3 regions of the Paenibacillus sp. FSL E2-0190 genome follow, and region 1 is predicted to be linked to each of the others. Evidence: predicted binding sites of a transcription regulator. Region 1 holds the regulator's gene; each other region holds the start of a gene.
The links. The regulator LexA, encoded in region 1, represses DNA repair genes until DNA is damaged. The targets are predictions, from matches to a motif close to CGAACATATGTTCG.
Positions count from the first base shown of each region.

Region 1 (6,579 bases):
AGCTTCCTTGTACTGGTTGTCGGATTGTTGAATAGGCAATAAACCCGGCAAGAAGGAGATACAATACACAGGCGTTTCTTTGCTGTTCATATATATTTTAAGCGTAAGCTCTTCTATCACATTAGCTTCTTCATCGGTGTCCTTAAGGACATTAATATCTGCACTTGTTGCAGTAGTTTTGCTGTTTTGATGTCTTTTGGATACTTTTGAAAGGGTAAGTGCGTTAACCACAATCTCGGATCCCATTACATTATCAAATGAGTATAGCTTTGCTACTGCTTTTTTGTTACTCTTCGGATTTTTGGTGCCAATTGCTAATTTTTTATTAGGCTCGTTAAGTGCGATCAAGTGAGATTGATTGGGGGGAATGAATGTTTTGGTGAAGCTGATGTTAAAAGATGAGGTCGCATTAACTAGCTTAGAAATTTCAGATGAAGCAGATAGCGTTTTCAATTTTATAATGGCGGCACTTAGAATTAAAACAACTCCTAAAATAGCAAATAAGTACATCAGGATAATCAGCATATAATCACACCTCCTAGTTATCTCATTAGACTCAAATTGTTGCTTATTGAAAGATATGCCTGAATGATCTCCACTAGTATCTTTTAAAAGGGAAATTCGTGGAATTATAGGATCGGCTTCACGATTAACCCAAAAAAAGCACCCAGAGAAACCTTCCGATTCTGCAAATGATGCAAAATTGGGGGTTGCTGCAAGAGTGCTTTTTAAGGTGATTATGTAAACCTATAGAAAATTGAAGGCAGTGATATGATCGGTATAAACAATCAGCTGTTTGTATTCGATCGGAGTCCCATAACTAGCATAAGGTCTTACAGTAACGTCATTGAGGACAACAAAGTTATAGCTGAAATTTTTATCAGGGTGTTCTGCTCCCAAATAAGATATGTATTCGTCTACAATTACATCATCCATCAAAGATTTTAAATCAAATACATCCTCTTTGTTGGAGACGGTTGGAGAGACGATTCCCTGAATGCTGCCAAAAGAGGTGAGCAAATTCACTTTTTTTCCACTAGCTTGTTCATCATTTAAAAGTAAACCGGACAGCTTACCCAGTGCATCGACTTTAAAATCGACGAGGGTTCTAATTTTTGAATTATTCAAACTAAACACATCCTTTTCAATTTGCAATCCTGTTAACAATATTCGACATATAATCACCAAACTCCTAGTATGCTAATGAAAAAATACTTACTTATGTAATGCCCCCCATTTTTTAATGTGATTTGGGGGTTGCCGAGCCTCCATTCGAATTTAATTTCTTATCGTTACTCGTGTGCCTATAAGGACAATAGCAGCGAGTGCTAACACATCCTCGTTGTACATCCGGATGCAGCCGTGGGACACCTCTTTCCCAATGGAGGAAGGGTCATTGTTTCCATGAATTCCGTAGTGTGGTTTAGACAGTCCCATCCAAAAAACACCGAAGGGACCCCCTGGGTCGGGTTGTTTGTTAATAATAGTGAATTCACCCACTGGGGATTGGGTTAACATCTTACCGATGCCGACAGGGAAACCTCTAATCACAATATCATTGTCCAGAAGATATAACATTCGTTGGGTCAGATCTACAATAATTCGGTAGTTGGGCATTATACGCAACACTCCTTTCTAATTAGGATATGAGCAGAACGCCTAAAGGGTTATTCATAGAAAATGGCCATTTTAGCCATTGGGAACAAATGTTCGTAAGTGGTTGGAAAAGCAAAAAAACGTAGAAAAAAGGCTGTTCCGCATATGCGGAACAGCCTTTTATGTTAGAAGTGCATACTTAGTGGATATCTCGAAACAATCCGATGACTCTTCCGAGAATAGTTACGCGATTAAGGCGAAGCGGCTCATAAGCTGGATTCTCCGGCTGAAGCCGTATATGATCACGTTCCTTGTAAAAGGTCTTAACGGTTGCTTCATCTTCTTCGGTCATGGCTACAACGATATCTCCGTTGTCCGCTGTTTGTTGTTGGCGAACAATCACATAGTCACCATTCATAATGCCTGCGTCCACCATACTATCACCCATGACAGACAGCATAAATACTTTGTTGTCACCTACATAGTGAGTAGGAAGTGGGAAGTAGTCTTCGATATTCTCTGTAGCAGTGATAGGTACCCCGGCGGTAACTTTACCTACGACAGGAATCCGTGAGATGGTCTGCGCGAATTGGTGAACATTCTCTGAATCCTCTTGGCCTAGTAATTCTATTGCACGTGGCTTCGTTGGATCTCGACGAATAAGTCCCTTCTTCTCAAGCCGGTCCAAATGACCGTGAACTGTGGAGCTGGAAGCAAGGCCAACAGCTTCTCCAATTTCCCGGACGGAAGGTGGATAACCCTTGCTGCGGACTTCGCTTCGTATAAATTCCAGGATCGCCAGCTGGCGACTTGAAATCTTTGACATTGGAATCAACCCCATATAGTAATGTTTGGGAAAATTATAACATAGAACTACCGTTCGCACAAACATAAGTTCTAACTATTATAAATATAAATCTGCTAGAGTTAAAAAATGGTAGACAAATGATAATAAAATGAACCGCTTGAGTCTCTCGAAAAAAAGAGAACAATTGTTCTGAAATAGTATTGAACAAAACACATGTTCGTGTTATTATAAATTCGAAAGTAAGAACAAGTGTTTGGAGGATGATGATTATGCTAAAATACAGTACATACCGCAGCATCTACGATAAGGCCCCAGTGGTTGAATCTATAGGACATAATGACGTTGCACGTAATTCCGCTAAGGTGAAAGAGATAACGGAACGTTTGCTTGGAGGGATGATTTCGTTGTTCCCTCAAGATTTCTTTATTAAGTTAATATTGATTTTCGTGCTAGTATTATCTGGCCTAACAGTAGTGGGAAATGTATTTGCAGGATCGACGACTATAATGAAGGAAGAGAAGCGGATTGTGGTTGAACGTGGAGATACACTATGGAGTATTGCTCTTAAGAATAAACCAGCTGATATGAAGACAGTTGTTTATATAGAAGGAATTAAACGTTCAAGTGGGATTAAGAGTAGTCAAATTAACGCTGGAGACATACTTACTTTACCTATTTATTAATTTTCTGAGAACATAATAGAATGACCAGTAGAGCTTGCAGGGAGTAGATCTTGACAAGCTCTTTTTCTCATGGCAGAGTTAGAATTAATTTATAGGGGGAGGGAAAGTATTGAATATTGATGAGTTGGTCGCGCGAATTAACGAATTGGCACGCAAACAGAAGAGCGTAGGCCTTAATCAAGAGGAAGTGGCGGAACGCGCCAAGCTTCGTGAAATTTACCTGGGGAATATCCGCAATAACTTCCGAGCACAATTAAATACTATTGAAATAGTAGATAACGATGAGCATGAACAAGGTAACAAAGGGCTTAAACATTAGCTCGCTGTTCCTTTTCATAGATATTTCAGGATGACTAGGGGGAACGCACATGGCCCGTTCTTGGGAAAGAATGGTTCAACGCAACACACAGCAAATCAACAAGCAAAGAAAGAAACAAGGCAAGGATACGATTTATGCCTCTAAATCTCCTACCCAGAATGCCGAAGTCTTTAAAGGTCGCAACATTGCATTTCCGGTAGTGTTAGTGATACTTGGCACTATGTTTTGGGTAGTTGGTTCTATTGATCAGGCCAAAGGTAATGGCATGCTGGCTAATTGGCTGGGAGTAGTACTGTACTATTTGCTGGCAGCGCTATTGTTCTTCCGTCGTCCGTACTTAAAGGTGGAAAAAGCAAGACTGTCCACTATTAAATTCAATCGCGAACGCGGACTTCCAGCTGCAGATATTGAGAAAATCACCCTTTCGCGTGGAGCTGTAGTCATTAAGCACAAAGGGAAACGTACGAAATGGATTTTCACAAAACTTATGAATCGCTATGATACTAATGCGATGAGTACACGATTAGAAGCATTTGCTAAAGCTCACAACATTGAAGTAGTTCACGAATAGAACTAGACCAGTTAAAGGGAGAGGGAGACCTGTAATGCCAATTTCTGCTGTACTATTTGACCTTGATGATACATTGCTGTGGGATGATCGGAGCGTCGAAGAAGCATTTCGTTCTGCTTGTGAAGCCGCCGGGGATACGATTGATCCACAAGAACTAGAAGTAGCAGTTCGTAAGGAAGCAAGTAGCTTGTATGAATCTTATGAGACGTTCCCATTTACAAAGATGATCGGAATTAATCCATATGAAGCACTCTGGGCTAACTTTACGGCAGGTGAACAGCCAGAATTCCGTCAATTGGAGCAGCTTGCACCGGTATATCGTAAAGAGTCTTGGCGTCGCGGACTTGCAGCGTTAGGGGTGGAAGACGAAGCACTAGCTGAGACCTTGGCAACTAAATTCGCAGCAGAGCGCAGAAAACGTCCATACATCTATGAAGAAACAATGCATGTACTGGAGCAGTTACGGGGTCAAGTGAAGCTTTTGCTACTTACGAACGGCTGTCCTGCACTGCAACAAGAGAAACTAGATGGTGTGCCCGAGTTAATTCCTTTCTTTGATCATATTGTGATTTCCGGAAGCTTTGGTAAAGGCAAACCGGATAAGGAAATTTTCCTGCATGCTTTAGAGCTTCTTGATGTAACGCCTGAGCAAGCGGTTATGGTCGGCGATAAGCTAACAACGGATATCCGTGGGGGGCTGGCAGCAGGGTTGACCACGGTCTGGATTAATAGAAAAGGTAGAGCACCTAGTCTTGATATTCATCCGGATCATGAAATCAATCACCTTGAGGAACTTCTTCCACTAGTTCAATCCTTGTAAGATATATAGAGCTATTAGCTCCAACATAAAGACTTTATAAAAGCAGCGAGTTTCTGAGATCCTAAGAAACTCGCTGCTTTTCTGTACATACATACTAACATAAGGATTTCATTAGATTTTCAAGTAAATGATTTAAGTCACAAGACTAATGCGGAATTGATGCAAAATACTGAAAAACCAATAATAATGTGTATAATAGATGGAGATGTATAACATGAATTGGTAGATTTTTATTATTCGATAATGATTGGGAGGGCTCCAAATGATGAGATCGAAGAAATTAGTCGCTGTATTATTAGGTGCAACACTTCTAGTACTAGGTGGATGTTCTTCAAATGGAACCAAGCATTCAGAAATACATAACATGAATATGAACATGTCTATGGAACCTATCAAAGTCGAACTACAATGGAGTCCTGAAGAAGTTGTTGTAAATCAAAAGGTAACCTTTGAAGCTGTGGTGACCCAAGATAACGAGGCAGTAGATGATGCAAAAGAGGTTCTGTTCGAAATTGTGAATAAAAATGATGAGGGACAGAAAATAGAGCTTAAGGGAAAGCTAATTGGTAAAGGAGTCTATCAAGCAGAAGGGACCCTTGAAAAGGAAGGACAATATAATGTCACTTCACATGTGACAGCCCGGACACAGCACTCTATGCCTAGCAAAGAGCTGTCTGTGAAACCATGATTCAAAGGTTCGCAAAGGTTACTGAGCAATAACAGATAAAGCAGAGTGGAAAGGAAGGCTTTTCGAAATTCCTTTATTCTGCTAAACTTACTCTAATGTTTTACTGGGGGGACTATTAGTTGGCTAAATATACACTTGAGGAAAGCTTACAACAAAGGATTTTGATCCTTGATGGCGCAATGGGCACGATGATCCAACAGGTGCCTCTTACTGGAGAAGATTTTGGAGGCGATGAGCTGGACGGCTGTAATGAAATGCTGGTATTAACACGTCCAGAAGTCATTCAGACGATTCATGAGCAGTACCTCGAAGCAGGGGCTGATCTCATTGAGACTAACACATTTGGTGCAACCTCTGTTGTGCTAGCTGAATATGATATTCCTCAGCGGGCACGTGAGATCAATCTAGCGGCAGCAGAGTTGGCTCGCAGAGCAGTAGACAAATATGACACACCTGACCGTCCGCGATACGTCGTGGGGGCTATGGGTCCAACAACAAAAACGCTCTCAGTAACTGGAGGCGTTACTTTCCAAGAGTTAGTTGATAGCTATGAGGAACAAGCAGTGGCATTGATGGACGGTAAAGTAGATGTTTTGCTGCTGGAGACCTCTCAAGATACACTTAACGTTAAAGCTGGAAGTATTGGTATTCGTAATGCTTTTGAAAAGACTGGCATCACGTTGCCGGTTATGATTTCCGGAACAATTGAACCAATGGGTACTACATTGGCGGGTCAGAATATTGAAGCATTTTATATCTCATTAGAACATCTGAAGCCTATCTCTATGGGCCTCAACTGTGCGACTGGTCCTGAGTTTATGCGGGATCACATTCGTTCGCTTTCGGAGATCTCCTCCGCAGCCGTGAGCTGTTATCCAAACGCAGGATTGCCGGATGAGAACGGACATTATCATGAATCTCCAGATTCTTTAGCTCGCAAGATTGCAGCCTTTGCCGAAAAAGGCTGGCTGAACATTGCGGGGGGGTGCTGTGGAACGACACCAGAGCATATCCGTGCGATGAAGGAAGCACTTTCTGAATATCCTCCACGCCCGCTGACAGGTAATCATCCGCCTGCACTTTCAGGCATTGAG
Region 1 covers NZ_CP150306.1:3,872,261-3,878,839, reverse strand. The annotation lists gene NST25_RS16930 (hypothetical protein) at 1-525, opposite strand, end outside; gene NST25_RS16925 (hypothetical protein) at 748-1,128, opposite strand; gene NST25_RS16920 (L,D-transpeptidase) at 1,279-1,617, opposite strand; gene lexA (transcriptional repressor LexA) at 1,796-2,422, opposite strand; gene NST25_RS16910 (LysM peptidoglycan-binding domain-containing protein) at 2,674-3,087, shown strand; gene NST25_RS16905 (DUF896 domain-containing protein) at 3,197-3,406, shown strand; gene NST25_RS16900 (hypothetical protein) at 3,456-3,977, shown strand; gene NST25_RS16895 (HAD family hydrolase) at 4,012-4,797, shown strand; gene NST25_RS16890 (FixH family protein) at 5,060-5,485, shown strand; gene metH (methionine synthase) at 5,605-6,579, shown strand, end outside.

Region 2 (6,579 bases), 1.5 Mb from region 1:
TTGCCCAGCAGGGATAGCTGACGGCGCAAATGGTCGTTCTCCCCGTTCTCCTCCAGCTCCCGATCAAGAGCTTCCCTGATCCGCTGCCGCATTTCGGCAGCCGCAGCTTTGGTAAACGTGGCTACTAGTAGCCTGTCTACACTGAAGCCGTTCTCTTCCTTACTGATCTTTCGAATAATCCGTTCTACCAGCACCGCCGTCTTGCCGGAACCTGCTGCCGCAGCAACAAGGATGTCATCACCGCTCTCCGCAATGGCGCGCCACTGGTCATCACTCCATATACTTCCTTCCGGTTTCGCTTCTATTTCAGCCTTCATACTCAAGGTGTAGTTCCTCCTTTGCGGGACAGCAGATCCCATATAACGTCCTTCCCTGGCTTACCCAGATTGTTATAGCTGTTGCCTTCCACAGCTTCATCGAACTGGCAGACAGGCCTAAAGGAACAGAATGTGCAGGCTGTCTCCTGCCCAATTCGGTACGGCTCAATCGCCACATCACCCTCTGTAATCCGTGTCCCGATATCCGAGATCGTCCCTCTAACGGAGGATAATAGATGGCTCCACTGCTCTGGTGTAGCTACTGAAGCACTGCTATAAAAGCTGCCGTCAGCTTTTACTGCTACAGGCACGATAGAAGAATACCCTTTGTCTAAAGTGGTATCCATCAGGGAGACAACCTCACGATCAGCTGTAAGCAGTCCTTTCATCTTGAAGCGTTTCAACAGCTCTTGCTCAGCCTGTTCCTTGTTCATCCCGTTGGATGAAGTTAACAACGGATCATGCACATGGAAATAAAGTGTGCCTGCTGGAAGTGCCGGCTGCCCCAGCCATTGCTCCGAATATGTCAGCAGCACATCCAGATAAGTCAGCATTTGCAACGACAAGCCATAATACACCTCATGCAGCTTGAGATCCTTTTGGCTCGATTTATAATCAATTACCCGCAGAAGAATACCGTTCTCTCCACGGGCCATGTCTACACGGTCAATCCGGCCAACGACCTCCATCACACAGCCATTCGGCAGCGTAATTCTTAAAGGCGGCAACTCCTTATCCGGTCCAAAATCCAGCTCCAGCCCTACTGGCTCAAAGCTGCCCCGGCGGGCGTGCTCGCCCAGAATCACAGAAGCACGTCCAACAATATTCTTAAGCTTACGGGAGATGTACCCGTAACGTTTGGAGCTCATTAGAATTTCACCCTGCAACATCGGAGATAGCCGTTCTACTGTCTCACTGGCCTCACGCCGACATTCATCCGGAGATAAGCTGCCCCAGCCCCGTCCCTCTTGTTTCAGTCTTATCGCCATATCACTTAACGCAGCATGGAACAGCTGTCCGATATCAGGTGCTTGCAGCTTATATAACTGGCGCTCTTTCAGTCTTAGTCCGTAGGACGCAAAATGGGAAAATGAGCACGCAACAAATTTCTCCATCCGGGACACACTGCCCCGCAGTGTTGAGCCACCATACAATCTGAGGCTTGTGCCACGCTTTAGCTTCATTCCCTTATTACGATAGAACAGTGAACTTAGCAAACGTTCCAGTTGAAATTTACGATCTTCGTTCTTAGTAAACCAGTTATACACATCCCACCATAGCTCCGGAATTTCTGTTCCCTGGCGCCACTGCCGCAGCTGCATAATCAATGCGCGAAGACTCTGTTCTGGTTGACCAATGAAACCGAGATGGATAGGATTTCCGACTTCTATAGGTAGTCCCGAAGGGGGAAGTGCTGACAAGCTGTGCTCTTGAACCCTTGGGAACATTCTATGCAAATGCCGGATAACCTCAGAGGGAAGGAGAGCTTTGCCCTCATCATCCGCTGTAGCGTAGCTAATCCAGAGCTTTCGGCTTCCTGTCGTTAGTGCATTATAGATCAGAAACCGCTCGTCCAGCAGTTTACGAGAAGCGCCGGGAGCAAGCTCCATTCCAGCATTCTCTAGTACGGAGCGTTCACCTTCCGAGAGAATTCCATCTTCCTTAAACTGCGCAGGCACAACACCTTCATTAAATCCAAGCAAAAAAGCGTATTTAACCCCCGTTGGGCGAGTCCGATCCATATTGCCGACCAATACTTGATCCAGTGCGGGCGGAACTAGTCCCATTTTAAGTTCAGCAAGACCTGTCTCTAGAACTCCAGTGAACACTTCAAACTCAAGTCTTTCATTGCCCATCATTTCTACTATCTGATCTAGAAGATCAAGTACCGCACCCCACAACTGGCTATGTTCCCTAGCCTTCTCGGGTTGGCCCTTCTCCATAGACTTAACACTGAGTTTCTCCAGCTTTCGTGCAACATCCGTCTCTTCAAGCAGCTTGTACAATGCCGTACAAAGTTCAAGACCGCTACGACTTTTCTGGATTCTTTTCTCAAAAGCAAATAATGGACCTGTTATACTAGCACGGCATCGTTCCATAGTAGCAAGCAGTTCATCATCCATCTGTCTGCCGCCTTCCAGCGACAAGCTAGGAATACCTTTCCATGAGCGGCCATCTGTCCAGCGGTACCCCTGAATCCCACAAGCCAGCACATAGTTTTCTAAAGCATCCATATCATCACGCGTAATACTACCGTCTAGCGGAAGCAGAAGCTCCGTCTTTACGCAACGGAATACATCCTCATAACGCCAGCGACGACGCACTACATCCAATGCGGAACGTATAAACTCCACTAGCGGATGATGCAGCTCATTCACCTTCTGGTCCAGAAAAAATGGCACTCCATAATCTTGGAACAACGGCTGAACCAGCTGCTCGTAATCGCCAATATTGCGCATCAATACGGCCATTTCGCCATATTTTGCACCTTCATCCCGCGCCAGTCTAGTCATTTCGCGCAGGGCTCCCTCAACCTCTGCTCTGTGCGAAACTGCGGCGCCTATGGATATAGCCTCTCTTGCCAGTTCATCCGCATCTATCCAAGCCTTCCGGCGATCATATCCCCGTTCAAGGTGAGCAAGTACTGGACTTTCTTCAAAACGTGGAAGAACCATTGGCTCCAGCAGCTCGTCCCATACATCAATGCCCAGCTCTTCAGCAATTCCACGCAGTTTAATGTAAGTAACCGCAGTTGGGTGAAACAATTCAAGCTCATTCAACTGATCTCCATAGGGGTAAGGACGATCAATTGTAAGCGAAACCGTCAGCTTCGAAGCTTGCTGCATCAATTCTCGAAGCACTACGAATTCCTGCGGAGTAAATCCATGGAACCCATCTACCCAAATCTCTGCCCCGCGAATGTAGGAGGAATCTGGAATATGCTCAGCCAGTTCCGCTAAACGATCCTCTTCATCGATATAAAGACGGGACATTTCCTTCTCTAAATCGCTAAATACCAGCTGCAAATCATCCAGCTTACCCTCAAGAATAGGACTTCTTGCAATAGCTCCTCGCATAGCGGACAGCTGTTCCTCTAAATCAGTGGAACCCAAACAGCAACGTTTCATCTCCGTGTGCAGTTGGTTCAGACGTTCCACAAAACCCGGTCTGTCTGCTGAGGCACCGAATAATTTCAGTTCCTCTTTGCGGCGACTGATGATTTTGTAAATTAACATTTTCTTACCTTCTTCACTGATTGGCAGACTTGCACTGCCACCAGTTTCCTGCTTCACACGATAGGCAAGCCGCGAAAAACTCAGTGTCTGCGCCCGAAGGCTTCCCTTCACATTCCCTACGGTCAGAAGCCCCCGTTCTGCTCCAAAAGAACCTTGCTCTGGCACAAGAATAATAATCGGCGCACCAAGCGGTTCCTTTTCTAAGGAAGAAGAGATAGATTCCCATATTTTTGTTGTCTTGCCACTGCCCGAGCGGCCTAGTAAAAAGGTTACCGGCATAAATGATAGACTCCTTCCGTAGCGGAGAAAATATATAGAATACAGGGTGAAATATCCACCTATTGATTACACTCCAATTAAAAAAGTTCAGTGATTCCTCGTCCCCTCAGTATATCATAACCACACTAATCGGAACATGTGTTTGCTAGTATTTTCTAATGTTTTGCAAAGGATAAACAGCTATGAGTACAAATAAAAAAAGCAAACCTCCGGATTTTGGCGGCTTGCTTTTTAGAGTGTTTAGTTTGTTTTTAATGCCAGTTGTGCAACGTTAGATAGGAGCTGCCAATGTCGGAGCGTAGGGTCAATGTTAGACTGTTGGCGTTCAGCGTTCAGCGTTCAGCGTTCAGCGTTCAGCGTTCAATATTCAATACTCAACATTAGCACTCTACGCCGATCGTTTTGTAATCCGCATTCCGCATATCATAATTCAATAAGCATCATTCGTTGTTTACTATTTAGTATTCCGAATTTAACACTCAACATTTCGGCTCGGCTTGTTTCATTAATTACTTACGGACCCAGGAGCCGTTATTCGTGGATTCAGTGCTGTTATGGCAACTTTTCGGACCCCACTGACGCTATTCTTCGAAAATGTGCTGCATTACGGGTGTTATTGGGGCAATAGCGCCTTTAGGGTCCGTAAGAATTCAATAATGGGCTGTTTACGCTAAATAGAGTCATCTGAGTCCGTTGGCAACTCCTTGCCTTACAGTCGACTCACGGCCACCCTACGTCCAGCCCGTTTATCCTACTTGTTACTTGGCACTGTAAACCTTTTTGACCTTCAGGCTTATTTTTTACTCCGCACTTCAAAAATCGCAAACTTCAGATAGTGTCCTTCGTTAACGCCAAGTATTTGTGGGTGGTCTTTGCCTGCGGCCCGCCATTCCACAAGTCTCAGCACCTTGCCAGCATCTTTAGCCGCATCGGCAATCGTTTCGAGGAACAGATCTGGCTGCATATGGTAAGAACAGCTTGCGGTAACCAAATAGCCGCCTTCGTTCACCAGCTTCATCCCGTGCAGATTGATATCCTTGTAACCACGGCAAGCGCCAGCTACTGCACTTTTGGTTTTGGCAAACGCCGGAGGGTCCAGGATGACTACATCCCAAGTTCTTCCTCCACCTGCCGTCATCGGCTTGGATGTGTCGGTTTTGGCTGTTTTGCCTCCGGATTTAGGATTTGCAGCAGCTGCTGCCGTCTCTGTTCCACTGGCAACTGTCGCCCGTTCAGAACGTTCCTCTAGTCCTTTAACCTGATTCCGTAGATATGCAAAAGCATCATCCACTACGAATTCAACACGATCGCTAAAGCCGTTCAGCTCCACATTCACTTTGGCACTCTCAATGGCGTGTGCTGAAACGTCAAGGCAGGTTACTTTTTTCGCGCCATACTTGCAGGCATGCAGCGTGAAGCTGCCCGTATGCGAGAAGCATTCCAGCACTGTCGCACCGTCCCAATAAGGGAACGTTACATGTTTGCCGCTCTTATTAACTGGTAAGGTCTGTAGCGAACCATCCTCAGTTTCAATTTCCTGTAGCGTAATGCCGCTTCGTCCTCCCCAGCCTTTCATGAGCGGAGCAATGGAAGCTCTATTCTCACGTTGGTCAAAGAAGTAACCTGTCTTCTGGCCCTCTTCAATATCAACGACCAGCTTCAGGCCATTCTCGCTCACGGTTACATGCCTTGGACATTCCCCGTACAGCACCCCCGTTGTCTGCTCCATACCTTCAAGCTCGCGCACACTAACATCACTGCGCTCATAGATTCCGCGCGGTGCCATAACCTGCACCAATGCTTCGACGATTTCTGCACGCCGCTTGTCCATTCCGAGGGTAAGCAGCTGCACAACCAAAATATCTCCGAATCGATCTACAATAAGCCCCGGCAAAAAGTCCGCTTCACCATAAACCAAGCGATAAGCATCCGCACCCGGAAGGAACCGGTTTCTGTGTTGCAGACAATTCGCAAAACGTTCTGCAAAAAAGGCTGTATCCATGATCGCAAGGGGTCCCTGCGATACAATTCTTACCCGAATTTGTGACGCTGGATTGTAATATCCTACGGCCAAAAATCGGCCCTGATGATTAAGGACATCTACTAATCCCCCCGCTTCCGGATTTCCTTCTACCGATGCGACTTCACCTGCATAGACCCACGGATGGCCCTGTTCCAGTCTTTTTTTGCGATTGCGTTCTAAAATAACCGATGGCAATGACTTCAACTCCCTGTTTTTCTAAAAATGTTTTTATACATGTCCCATGCAATACATTCATATATTGGTGTACAACCCTCGTCCAAAGGAGTATGCCCTATGTTCAGTGATTTGCTGTTCCCTATCATATATGGTCTTGTTATCTTTCTAGCCGGCATGAAGCTGATGGAAACGGCGTTGTCCAAGCTAGCAGGCCCTCTATTAACTACAAGCCTAAATAGAGCTACCTCAACACCTATTAAAGGAATGATTGCCAGCAGCCTTTTGTCCGCCTTACTCCAGAGCAGTACTGCTGTAACGGTGTTGACTATCGGCATGGTCAATGCCGGCCTGCTTACCTATGCCCGCACACTTGGCATTATCCTGGGCAGCAACATCGGCACCACATTAACTACAGAATTGATCGGACTTCAGATCAATACCATGGCCACGCCCTTGCTGGCAGCCTCGCTCAGTCTGTGGGCAGCGGCAGTTATTGCAGGCGAACTGCCGCCTACATCACGAGTGGCAGAGCTCTGCCACAAAATAT
Region 2 covers NZ_CP150306.1:5,403,676-5,410,254, forward strand. The annotation lists gene addA (helicase-exonuclease AddAB subunit AddA) at 1-317, opposite strand, end outside; gene addB (helicase-exonuclease AddAB subunit AddB) at 320-3,832, opposite strand; gene NST25_RS23820 (class I SAM-dependent rRNA methyltransferase) at 4,626-6,050, opposite strand; gene NST25_RS23825 (Na/Pi symporter) at 6,150-6,579, shown strand, end outside.
Region 2: the regulator LexA is predicted to act here: its motif matches at 3,964-3,977, upstream of addB (helicase-exonuclease AddAB subunit AddB).

Region 3 (6,579 bases), 1.4 Mb from region 1:
CGGTAATGCAGCGTGATAACACATCGTTACGATCCCGCCGGCCCTAGACCAGCGTATCGCACTGCTGACGACCCAATTCCGTTGATTGTCAATTAGAGCCTGTGACTGATTATTGATTGCGCCCAGCTCGTAGCCATGCAGCGCAGCATATTGCCCGCTGGTATTTTTAAGCTTCTCCATGAGCTCGTCTGCACTTTCCAAATAATCATGTTGGCCGCTTATCACACCCTTTCCCTGCAAGTAATAGAGGGTATTCAGCAATAGCTGAGCCGAGGACGACAGCCCCGAATCCGCCGGAGCCATTTGTAATCTGCGAAAAGCCATCTGCCATTGCACATCGCCCACGAACCTTGATGCTGAATCAACCATCTGACGAATAATCCGCTGCTCCATCTATTCTCACCATCCTTTTAAATCTTTTTAAGTTATAGTATGGGGACAATAATGACATGAACTCAGCGAATGGACATGAAGTTGTAAAATAAGTTGGGACGATATAAGGAACTGCTGAATAAATTCACGGCTCAACAAAAAAAGGAGCTCCGCGGCTCCTCATTACTTTTATTCTTATCTCGTGTACCTTAAAGGCAATAGTTCAGTGATTTCATATTTAGCTAATCGGTCATCCTCCGATACAATTATCTTGCAGTCTATTCCATAATCCGCAATTAACTCTCGGCACATGCCGCAGGGAGAGACTACTTTAATCTCTTTTTCCTCGCTGTCTGGGTCAGAATGCCTTACCGCAACAATCGTATCAAATTCCTTATAACCTTCGGATATCGCTTTGCCAATCACCATCGCCTCTGCACAGACTGTAATCCTCCCCATGCTGGCTTCCACATGTACCGCTGTAAAAATCTCTCCTGTTTTAGTACGAAGCGCTGCACCCACATGGTGCCGTCCCCATTCATAACGCCTGGTAATTATATCTTCGGCAGCCGTAATAAGCGTCTGATCCTCAATGGTAATTATGTACTCCATATCCAGTTCCGCCCTCCTTTATTTTACCTAATTATATTAAATCGCACTGAATTATGATATAAGATATACTATTTTAAGTGCCAAAAAAGGAGGAGCAGAATTGAAAGTAAAAAAATGGATCTCCAGTCTCATCATTGTTGCATTACTTGCTTTGGCTAGTTACTGGTTTGAACAAAACGGAGAGCCTACAGACCCCTCGTCTCCATCCGATTCGAGTGTTGTTCAGCTAACCTTCCCATCAGACCGCTATCCTGAGACCGCCAAACATATTCAGGATGCCATTGCGAAAGGTGAATCCGCCACATGTACGATTAACCGAGAGCAGGCTGAAGAGAACCGTAAAGAGTCCTTAAAAGGGATCCCCACTAAAAAGGGATATGACCGGGATGAATGGCCAATGGCTATGTGTAAGGAAGGCGGCGTTGGTGCCGACATTGAATACATAACGCCAAGCGATAACCGCGGGGCAGGAAGCTGGGTTGGCAATCAGCTGGAGGATTATGCAGACGGAACCCGGGTAGAATTTATGTTTAAATAACGGTCTGTCTGACCAGCCCCAGGCAATAGAATAGCCCCACCTGGCATTCGCCAGATGGGGCTACACTGCACATCAGCTAACTTAGAATAAGCAAGCTTTAGTGATGATAACCAGCAAGATGAAAAGTACCAGAATTGCTCCTGTTGAAGTCCAAGGACTACACACCGGACCTACTGATGCTGGACTTACTACCGGACCTACGTTACAACCACAACCATGTTCCATTCCCATTTTCAATTCCTCCTAATGATTAATGACTACAGCACAAGATATGTAAAAAGGAGATAAGCCGTTTGGGCGAATTGGCAAACAAATGCCAATCACCTAATGAATTGAAGGTGGACAGTCGATAAACAGGATATACACAAAGGAGGTGCAATATGGATATAGCTGCATTATCAATGGCAATGAGCCAAGCATCCTTAGCTCAAAATGTTGGGATACAGGTCATGAATATTGCCAAGAATCAGGCTGAAACCCAGAGCCAAACCATGGTGGAAATGCTGGGCAAAAGCGTTGCTCCTAATTTGGGAAAAACACTTGATATTAGTGTGTAATTGCTTTATGCTAAGGATACATGAGAACGAATGTTCCTGTGTATCCTTAGACTTTTTTTACTCTACATAGCCCTTCGGGCTTTTCTTTTGCGCATTTATGCGAACATACGATCCCATTAGTGATTTATTAGTGATTTTAAACGAGGTGAATAAGTTGGAGAACATGAAATCATATTATCAAATGACTGTGCTTGAGAAATGGACGGAGGATTTATACAAGCGATTAAATCTTCATCAGCCTTCACAAATTTCAATATCGTATATTGCAGAGCGGCTTAATATCTGGGTTCATTATTTGGATGTGAGAAGCAAGAGCATTGAAGCGTCTGCAGGGATGTACAGCCTGTTTATCGACAACCGCCTTCCAGCCAATCTTCAACGGCTAGAGTTTCTTCATGAACTGTGTCACCTCCTTCGCCATGGCAGTGATAATCAGACCTTGATGCCAGAGCATTTCACGCGGGCACAGGAGGATGAATCCGAGCGGTTTATCTTGTATGCGGCGATGCCTTACTCCATGATCTCCCGCATGACATTGCCTGAGCAACGAGAGGATGCCATCTCCTATCTCGCAGCAGAATTTCAAGTTCCTGCCGAGCTGGCCTTACAGCGGATTGATCAGATCCAAAGACGTGTGTTCCAAGGGCAATTATTGGCCGTGATGGGAAGAAACGAAGAACGACTGACACATATTCGCAACGGATCACGGAGATAATAAGCTTAGTTGCAATAGTGCTCTGCATATTCATTTATGGTGGAATTTCTCGTGAGGGGGAACGACATGGAAGCCATTAAAGTAATTGAATTATTACTGACTCATCCGGATTATAATGTAGATGCAGTACACCCCGAAATCCCGGATTTCGTGGGCATTGAGACGATTGAGGTGGATCACGAAACGGGGACCTTCTCCATTTTATTGCAAGAACCCAAAGAGGACTAAAAGAGAATCATTATTCTTCATAAGTTAAAAGGCAGCAAATATAGTATGTCCCGGCAATTCTTCGTTCGCTTATGCCTGGATTACTATTGTTATTTGCTGCCTTTTTGTATAATCTGTTATGCAAATACAAACTGTATCACCAATAAGAACTAGAATAATGAATATACCGACAAAACCCCATATTAAAAACCATAAGATTTCCACCCCGGCAGCCTTGGACTTACCTGGTCCTCCAGCATCTTAATTTGCTGCTCCAGCTCCAGTATTTTCTCTTCTCCTGCGTCATATATCTATGAATGACATACCAGTCTCAGTATATTATCTTATACTATATACAAATTATTTATATGGAGGGAATTAATGAAGAAAAAAACAAAACTAATCTTCATCGTTCTAATCCTTTTAATCTATGGGATAACATCCTTAGCCCTTCACTCCTTCCAAAATCATATGAACAGAGAAGTCATTCATTATCTAGTAGAGACGAGAAATTATAAGAAAGAAGATTTTGATAAAGTATACACCCAGATTGCCAAAGCTCCCCTCGTAAGTACCACGGTGATTTTTGCAGACGAACCCTACGCAAGATACTTTTATCGAAAAGAAAACGGAAGGATCTTTCAATACAGCAGGGCTCCTGTTAAAGGTAATGATCCTAGCTATACATATAAACATATCGAGGAGAATCTCCCGTGAAGGAGTTGCCCTATAAAAAAGACGCGTTTGTCCAGCAGTCAGCACTTGGCTGCTTGGGCAAACGTGTTTTTTTGATCTTCCCTGCTCTAAATAGGTAAACATCATTTGCGTAGACAGGTGATGGTAGAGGGTCCAGGACATGCGCCGATGCACTTGACTAAAGAGAGTATGGATAAGCAACTTGAAACTTGTAACGAAGCCCCTTTTTATACATTAGGTCCACTGACTACAGATAACATTGGCGTGGTTCTTAGCAGCTATCGGACACAGTTGATCTTATGCGCGGTATAACACTCCATTTCAAAGTGTAGCGGACCCCATAGCCTTTATTGGCATGAAAAACATCATATAAGACCTCCTTTTTAAGGAATAGCGTCACTGGAGTCCGCGAACCTGCTCAAAAGCCTATAAATATGCAAATAACGACTTCTGAGTCCGTAAGCCTCTGGAGATAATTTATGAATAGGTATTCTTTACGCTCAAACACAAAGGAATTTTCTCAGGAACAAAATGTGACCTAATGCCGTCCTAAATGGTGTTATAGGTAAAGGGGGGCACAGTATCATGCAGCGATCCATGACCCGGCCGGGAAATCATGTGATGAAGAGTTACGAAATCTACGCAGATATGCTGTTCCGGATCGCTTTGGTCCATCTAGGCAACCGGCAAGATGCCGAAGAAGCCACTCAGGATACCTTCATCAAGCTAATAGAAAAAGCGCCGGAGTTCAAAGATGCCGAACATCAGAAGGCATGGCTGATCCGGGTAATCACCAACCATTGTAAAACACTACTGGGCAGAGGCTGGCGCAAGCGCGAGGTTAAGCTGGAGAGCGCTGAGCCAATTGCGGCAGACAGCCCCGAGGATTGGGCTCTGCTGCAGTTAGTTATGGCGATGCCTATGAAGTATAAAACCGTAATCCATCTTTATTATTACGAGGACTATCCCATCCAGGAGATCAGCAAGATTCTGCAGATTAGTCAGTCTGCCGTGAAGATGAGACTTCAGCGGGGACGGCAACTGTTAAAACTGGAGCTGGAAGGAGCGGAACCACAGTGAAGGAAGATCAGTTTCGAACAACATATAAGAAAGCGGTGGATTCGATGAAACCAGGTGAAGAGATGAAAAAAGAATTGTTCAATAAAATAGAGCAGCGGCAGGAGCGGAAGCGTCCGCGCAAAACCGTTTATATCGCGGCAAGTGTCGTGCTCGCCGCAGGAATAGGTCTGGCTGGGCCTAGTATATGGCAGCAGTTGAACAGTCAGAGCTCCCCGGGGCAGGTTACCCAGGTAACTCCGGAAGCAAGTAATGCTGGCAATTCAGGCACAGCTACATCCGGCAGCATTGTCATTCCCAAGCTGAAACTGCCAGATAAGGAGTCTGGCGTGAAGGCAGATATGATCGCCTTGGTCGTGTATAAAAATAATATTTATACACAGTCAGCGACTCGCATTGACGCTGCCGATGCTGCTGCTCTGCGCGGTGATAAGTTGGGACGCACTACAGGCGGCATCAACGAATGGAGCGGTAGCGACGAATATATTGAGTTAGCCTCGAACATCGGCGAAACGGATCTCTATTCCGTGAAGGGCTATGACTCCAGCTTTCTGATTATGTCCTATTCGGAAATCAACGGCGAGGTATTCGCCGAACTGTATGAGCACACGAACGGCATCACCATAAACAGCGGCGCCGACCTGTTCGGCAAGCTGAATCTTGAAGGCCGAGTTACTTCAGCTCAATGGGAAAGCTTCAACAGTTGGAACAACGGCCTCCAGCAGCAGGCGCCAATCGCCAATAGCGAGGCGCTTGATGGCTTCCTGACAGCCCTCCAAGCTGCCAAACCGCTGGCAGCAGAGCCGCTGATCGAGCAAGGCATCTACGACAGCGAAGACCGCAAGATCATCTATTTGCAGCTGGAAGACAACGCCCGAGTAGAGCTGACGCTGTTCGGTCAAAGACTTGTTCGCTACGGTCAAGCACCGGTATTCTTCGAGGTCGAATCCGGGGCATTCCAGCAGCTGTGGAACAGCATGAAACTTTAGGAATGCTGGTGGAAACCCAGGGATAGCGGTTGGGACTGCGATCGGGACTGCGATCGGGACTGCAATCAGAACTGCGATCGGGACTGCGATCGGGACTGCGATCGGGACTGTGATCGGGACTGCGATCAGGACTGCGATCGGGACTCGATCGGGACTGCGATCGGGACTGTGATCGAGACTGCGGTTGGACTGCGATCGGGACTGCAATCGGAAGAAATTAGGGACAACGTTTCGGTCACCCTGCTCTCCATTGGACAATTTAGCTGGCTGTTAACAAAAACGGCGCTGCTTCAAAACCATTTCATGGTTTGGAGCAGTGCCGTTTTGTGCTTTACTGAATGGTTTATGAACTCGCATACTAGATATGCTGGTTGTAGAGGTGAGACTACTGATTGTTCCTTTAAAAGCTGCTTCTCATTATAATTTCTGCAACTAAATCTGTGAGGAGCACGGCACTAACGAGCTAACGAATAAACGAACTAACCTCCTCCACCTCGAGCTATCGGACCCAGATATCGCTATTTGCTGATTTTCAGCCTTAAGAGCATGGTTTCGGACTCCATGGACGCTAATGCCTAGAAAGAGGCTCACATGCGGTACTTTTTATGCCAATAGCGACTATGGAGTCCGTTAGAATTGCAAATGTGGAAAAAAACCGCTTTAAGGGTCAGCTGTGTCCGACAGGAGAAGCATCGTTCACGTAATTGTTATGGAATCAAATTTCAAAGGAACACAGGGTCTCTCTCGATACTTCCGATTGCTGCAAAAAAGGAACGCCCACCATGGACGCTCCTTGAATTTCTTATTAGTCTACTA
Region 3 covers NZ_CP150306.1:5,278,751-5,285,329, forward strand. The annotation lists gene NST25_RS23240 (glycosyl hydrolase) at 1-393, opposite strand, end outside; gene NST25_RS23245 (cytidine deaminase) at 568-984, opposite strand; gene NST25_RS23250 (NucA/NucB deoxyribonuclease domain-containing protein) at 1,085-1,522, shown strand; gene NST25_RS23255 (hypothetical protein) at 1,604-1,753, opposite strand; gene NST25_RS23260 (YjfB family protein) at 1,903-2,079, shown strand; gene NST25_RS23265 (ImmA/IrrE family metallo-endopeptidase) at 2,243-2,794, shown strand; gene NST25_RS23270 (hypothetical protein) at 2,861-3,022, shown strand; gene NST25_RS23275 (DUF3139 domain-containing protein) at 3,383-3,718, shown strand; partial or broken gene NST25_RS23280 (phosphomethylpyrimidine synthase ThiC) at 3,833-3,952, shown strand; gene NST25_RS23285 (sigma-70 family RNA polymerase sigma factor) at 4,283-4,777, shown strand; gene NST25_RS23290 (hypothetical protein) at 4,774-5,763, shown strand.
Region 3: the regulator LexA is predicted to act here: its motif matches at 2,180-2,193, upstream of NST25_RS23265 (ImmA/IrrE family metallo-endopeptidase).